2 regions of the Lactobacillus sp. VURO6/B1 (VP7) genome follow, and region 1 is predicted to be linked to the other one. Evidence: predicted binding sites of a transcription regulator. Region 1 holds the regulator's gene; the other holds the start of a gene.

Region 1 (3,318 bases):
CTTCAAGATCCAAGTGGTTAGTAGGTTCGTCCATCAGCAGAAAGTTATTATGTTCTAGTGACAAAACAGTTAATGTTAATCTGGCCTTTTGACCACCTGAAAGTTGCCCGACAGTTTTATCAATATCTTTTGCCGTAAACAAAAAACTGGCTAAAATCGACCTCACATCTTTTTCAGGCATTGTTTTGTGCCGGTCCCAAACTGTATCGATTACCGTTTTAGTTGGATCAAGTCCCTGAAGTTCCTGATCATAATAGCCGATATCAAGGGATGCTCCATATTTAATTGAACCTTTTTTCGGCTTTAACTCCTTCATCACGGTTTTAAGTAAAGTTGATTTACCAATACCATTTTGACCAATAACGGCCACGCGATCGCCCTTATTTATTTGCAGAGAAATATCGTGAACCATTGTTTTTGTGGGGTAGCCAATTGTTAAATCACGCAAAATTAATACTTCTTTACCTGAAGGCCTTTCGCTTTGGAAATTTATGCGCACTTTATTTTTGTGCTTTGGGGGAGTAATCCTATCCATTTTCTCCAATTGCTTGCGCCGGCTTTGTGCTCTCTTAGTAGTTTTGGCTCTGACAATATTTTTTTGAATAAATTCTTCGTCTTTTTTGATTTTTTCTTGCTGCTTTTCGTATGCTTCTTCTTGTTGACGGTCACGTAATTGGCGTTCAGCGACGTAGGCAGAATAATTTCCTTTAAACACAGTTAATTTGCCAAATTGTAATTCAAAAATCTGTGTTGCTAAATTATCCAAAAAATATTGATCATGGGAAACTACCAAAATAGCACCAGAATAGTTTTTAAGGTAATTTTCAAGCCAGTCTAGAGTGTCTAAATCAAGATAGTTGGTAGGTTCATCAAGTAATAATAACGGGGGTTTGCGTAATAATAACTTGACAAAAGAAAGACGTGTTTTTTCTCCACCGGAAAGGCTGCCAACCTTTTTAGTCCAAGTTGCTTCAGGAAAATTAAAGCCATTTAAAACACTCTTGATATCGGCCTGGTAGGTGTATCCACCTTGTTGTTCGAAGCTGTATTGCAATTGGTCATATTGTTTTAGCAGGTCCTTTTTTCGCGGATTTGCAGACATTTCTTCTTGTAAATCCCTTATCTTTTTACCCATATTAATTAGGGGAGTAAAAACAGACAGCATTTCATCCCAAATAGTTTTATTTTCATTTAAATCATTTTCTTGAGCAATATAGCCGACATCTATATTTTTATTGATTGTAAAGTCACCATGTGTGGCTTCTTCTTCGCCGGTCATAATTTTAAGCAAAGTCGTTTTACCGACACCATTGGGTCCAATGAGACCTATTCTGGCATTTGAGTCAATTGAAAAATTGACATTTTTAAATAATGTGTTGGCACCGAATTGTTTTTCTAAATCGTGTCCTTGAGCAATTATCATAATTTTTCACCTAGAAACCATTTTAGCATACGTAGCAAAATTCTTGGGGGAGAGTTTGATTGATAAATAAAAGAAATAAATGTAAAAAAAAGCATTTTTACATTAAAAAGAGTAAAAATACAAATTTCTATTATCAACCTGATACTATTATGCTAAAATTTGATAGATTGTGAAAAAAATGTTTGCAAATAGCGCAAATTTATAGATAAAATAGTAGTAATTGCTGAAAAATTCACAAAACGAAATATTTACTTAATCAAGTTGGAGGCTTTTTAAATGGAAAAAATCAAAATACCCACGGCTACGGCTAAAAGACTGCCGCTATATTACCGCTATCTGATAATTTTAAATGAGGCTGGCAAAGAAAAAGTTTCCTCTACTGAATTATCTGAAGCCGTTCAAGTAGATAGTGCTTCAATCAGACGTGATTTTTCATACTTTGGCGCATTGGGCAAACGTGGCTACGGCTATGATGTAAAAAGCTTGCTTTCTTTTTTTAAAAAGATTTTAAACCAAGATACCTTAACCAATGTTGCCCTGGTTGGCGTTGGTAATTTAGGTCACGCATTATTAAACTATAATTTCAAGCGTACAAACAATATCCGTATTTCATGTGCTTTTGATATTGATGATAAAATTACGGGCAAGATTCTTAGTGGCGTTCCTGTTTATGATATGAGTGAGCTAAAAAAACAGCTTAGTGACCAGCAGATTTCTATTGCTATTTTGACTGTTCCTTCTACAACAGCTCAAAAAACTGCTGATGATATGGTTGAAGCCGGCATCAAAGGAATTATGAATTTCACGCCAATTCGTTTGTCTGCTCCAAGTGGTATTAGAATCCAAAACGTTGACTTGGCAACGGAATTACAAACTCTAATTTACTTTCTGGACTCAGACAAGAAAAAGTAGGTCTAAAAATAGAATTAGCACTTTTTTACTCAAAGTGCTAATTTTTTCTTGCATTTTTTCATAAAAGGGGTTATTATCATAAATGTAAGTTAGCACTTAACTGATAGGAGTGCTAATGACACGTAAAATAGATTAATAATTTAATTTTAGGAGGGACAAACGTGTTACAACCAATTGGTGATCGCGTGATCGTTAAAGTTAAAGAAGAAGAAGAGAAAACTGTAGGCGGAATCGTCCTGGCTTCTAATGCTAAACAAAAGCCAACAGAAGGTGAAGTTGTTGCTGTTGGTGAGGGCAGTTATGCTGAGAACGGCAGTAAAATTCCTATGACCGTTAAAAAAGGTGACGTTGTTTTATACGACAAGTATTCAGGCACAGATGTCAAGTATGATGACGAAAAGTATTTAGTCCTTCACGAAAAAGATATTTTAGCAATTGTTAAGTAATTAAGGAGCGCAGAAAAACATGGCAAAGGAAATTAAATTTTCAGAAAAAGCAAGACGTTCTCTATTAAAGGGTGTTGATAAATTAGCTGACACTGTTAAGGCAACTATTGGTCCTAAGGGTAGAAATGTTGTTTTAGAGCAATCATACGGCAACCCAGACATTACTAACGATGGTGTGACAATTGCCAAGGCAATTGAATTAAAAGACCACTATGAGAATATGGGTGCTAAGTTAGTTGCAGAAGCAGCACAAAAAACCAATGACATTGCTGGTGATGGTACAACTACTGCTGTTGTTTTGACTCAAGCAATCATTCGTGAAGGCATGAAGAATGTTACTGCTGGTGCTAATCCTGTTGGTGTTCGTCGCGGTATTGAAAAAGCTACTAAGGCTGTAGTTAACGAATTACATAAGATTAGTCACACTGTTTCTTCAAAAGACCAGATTGCTCAAGTAGCTTCAGTATCTTCAGCCTCAAAAGAAGTTGGTGACTTAATCGCTGACGCAATGGAAAAAGTTGGTAATGATGGTGTGAT
Region 2 (3,318 bases), on a different contig from region 1:
CACTGAGGTTAAAAATACATCTGCGGTTTTTAATAGATCTTTAAAGGCTTGCATCCCTGCAGGAGTTTTCATGTTTAAAGTAATGAATCTTTTATTCATATTAGAAACATCAAAGCCCAAATTCTCATCATCTTCATACTTCATGCCAAAAACTGCACCTTGGGTCCTTCCAGCATCACCCTTAGGAGCTTCAACTTTAATTACATCAGCTCCCCATTCGCCAAGGACTCGTCCTACGGTTGGGGCTGCCAAAAATTGTGTGAGATCAATAACTCTTATTCCTGATAATATTTCGTTAGCCATCTTTTTCTCCAAAACTATATACAACAAAGAGGATTGAACCTTGCAAAGTAAGTTTTAGATTCAGCCCTCCTTGATTTACTCAAATTAATTTAATTAATTACCTTAAAGACTTGATATTGGTGTATTGCCACCGTCTTTAATTAATAAACGACCTGCAGTTAATCTTTGAACGGAACGAGGTCCTTCTTCTAACCACATAGCACGACAATCACGGTAAAGTCTTTCAGCAGGTCCATAAGGATTGTCCTGGAAGTAGCCAATGCCACCAAAAATTTCAAGCATGTAATCAGAAACTAATTTGACAGTATTGATGCTTTCCAATTTGGCTAGAGAAGCTTTCTTAGTAATATCCTTTCCTTCGTCATAATCTTTTGCCAAGTCCCACAGCATTAATCTAAGAGCATGAATGCGCGCCCCCATGTCAGCAATTTCAAAAATGATTGATTGCCGTTTACACAGTGGCTTACCAAAAGTTACACGATCCTTAGAATAAGCAATGGACATTTCTAACATCCGTTGCGCCATACCTAAGTTGGAGTCAGCAATATGAGCACGAGAAAGTGAAAGTGAAGAAATAGCTACTTTCATACCCTCTCCTCTCTTGCCAAGCATATACTTATCAGGTACTCTCATATTAGTGAACTTCAAATCAGCGTGTCCAGCACCACGACAGCCCATCATTAAAGGCATTTCGTTGGATTCAAATCCCGGTGTATTTGTTGGAACAAAGAAAGCTGATAATCTTTCATCTCCTTCTTTATCTGGGTCAGTAACTACAATTAAGTAGGTAAAGTCTGCAACATCTGCATGAGAAATCAACGTTTTTTCACCGTTGATTACCCAGTCATCGCCGTCCTTAACAGCTAAAGTATGAAGGTCTGCTCCAGTACCACCACTCTTTTCGGTTAAAGCAAAATTAGCATAGATTGATTTGTCTTGGAACTTGTTCATATACTTATCTTTAAGTTCTTGACTACCAAAATTATCCAAAATCCGCCAGTTCATATCTGAAGCATGGTGCAAGTGCATTCTAATTCCACCCTGAGTTCTTGAAAATTCTTCTTGAACTTGCAGAATTTGTTTTTCACTAAGACCCCAGCCGCCGTATTCTTTAGGTAGTGCAAAACGATATAAATCATGCTTAATTGCAATTGGGAAAAAGTCTTGCGGAAACTTGCGATTTTCTTCTATGTATGGGGTCATCCTGTCAAACTCGTTTTGTGCCAAGTGGCGAATTTCTTTTAAGTAGTTTTCAAAGTCTTCTTCAGGCATTGATTCACCCGGTTTAGTTTTGTGCATAATTGGAGTTTCTTCATATGCTGGTAATACATGCAACTTCTTTTGTTCTGTCATAATACAATCTCCTTTTTAACTTTTAGTAAATGCTTCTGAAAGCGTTTTTCTATCAACAGTTGTATTATGTTTTAAAAAGTTTAGATTGTAAAATTGATAACAAAGTCATAACTATTAATTTTATAAATACCTTTATGGCTAAATATATTAAAAAAGGCGGGATTCTTAGCATTATTAACTGTACAAATTAAAAAGACTCACCAAATATCGGGAGTCAAATCACTATAAAATCAACACTAATAAACTAATATTAATTTTATCAATATTATTATAAATAATTTTTGTAAGCGTTTTATAAAAAATAGGTATAGCATTTATTTATATAGGTATTGAATATTAAAATAATTTTTGAGGTAATATCATGAATCTAAATCAACTTTACTATTTTCGTGAATTGGCAGATCAAAAACAATACACTAAAGCAGCAGATAGCTTATTTATCAGTCAGCCTACCCTCTCAGTATCGATTAAACAACTTGAAAAAGAATTACACTGCAAACTGTTTAAACACAACGGTCATTACGTGCAATTAACTGAATATGGACGTATCTTTTACGATACTGTTACCAAATCTTTAGACTCTTTAGATCGTGGTAAAAAGAAAATTGAACAGCGTATCAGTCAGGATGAAGGCAATATACATATTGCTGGTATACCCACTGCAATTGGAACTATTTTGCCTAACTTAACTAAGGAATATCAACAAGAAAGTAATATTTCACCTCATTTTATATACCACGATAACCCTTCATATCAGATTTGCGAAGGTATCAAAAATGGCTGGTATGATATTGGAATTTCCTCATTCGTACCAGAATTTAGTTATTTTACTTATATTCCCCTTTACACTGAAGAAATCATTGCCATTGTTTCAAAGGAAAATGACCTGGCAAAAATAAATGAAATCTCTCCTGAAGAACTACAGGGTGAGTCAATTATTACCTACTCTAAAAAAATTCAGATTGGAAAAGACATCACTAATGCTTTACTGGCCAATGCCTCTGATCTGAATATTACGAACAGGCTTCATGATGAGCTGGCAATTGCAGGACAAGTTTTGACCAACGATATCGTTGGTGTAGTGGCAAAAACTATTTATTTGAGCGGTTTCGACATCCACATCATCAAGCTTGACTTGCCCAAAAATACTCGTCAGGTTTACCTGGTATATGATTCAAGTCAAAACTTTTCACCAGAAATAGTTGATTTTATTGACTTTCTTAAAAGTCATAAACCAGATATTCAGAAAATCGTCGACAATATTCCTGTCAAATAAGATTTTAAAAAGGTATAAAACTAATGAATAAAATTTGTCAATTATTGGGAACAAATTACCCTATTGTTCACGAGCCTATCCACACCTTAACAGATGGCAAACTAGTTGCTGCTATTTCAGAATCTGGTGCACTGGGCATTTTAGGTATTAATGCAGGCTATAAGGTTAGAAGTGACGCGACATCAAGCGCTTCTATTTCTAATTCAAATAAAATAGGTACTATTAGCAACAATTCTTTGCTTGATGCCATGACAGAAAGAAACTTGATGAATGAGCAAATTGATCAAACTCTATCTAATACCTTTAGACCTTTTGGAGTGGAAATTGCTAGCACCTCATCTAACCCAGAAGATGATCATAGAGCAACCGAATTAGTAGAATTAATG

Evidence for each region. The regulator Rex, encoded in region 1, represses fermentation and respiration genes when NADH is low (regulators of the CRP and FNR family bind a similar motif). The targets are predictions, from matches to a motif close to TTGTGAANTANTTCACAA.
Region 2: ACZ2M0_RS05535 (acyl-CoA dehydrogenase family protein) is a predicted target of Rex. The motif match lies at 1,742-1,759, and genes of this name have one in related genera.

What each region holds. Positions count from the first base shown of each region.
Region 1 covers NZ_JBVOWJ010000007.1:16,351-19,668, reverse strand. The annotation lists gene ACZ2M0_RS04870 (ABC-F family ATP-binding cassette domain-containing protein) at 1-1,423, opposite strand, end outside; gene ACZ2M0_RS04865 (redox-sensing transcriptional repressor Rex) at 1,700-2,335, shown strand; gene groES (co-chaperone GroES) at 2,497-2,781, shown strand; gene groL (chaperonin GroEL) at 2,801-3,318, shown strand, end outside.
Region 2 covers NZ_JBVOWJ010000008.1:4,647-7,964, reverse strand. The annotation lists gene ACZ2M0_RS05540 (CaiB/BaiF CoA transferase family protein) at 1-303, opposite strand, end outside; gene ACZ2M0_RS05535 (acyl-CoA dehydrogenase family protein) at 406-1,656, opposite strand; gene ACZ2M0_RS05530 (LysR family transcriptional regulator) at 2,018-2,932, shown strand; gene ACZ2M0_RS05525 (nitronate monooxygenase) at 2,956-3,318, shown strand, end outside.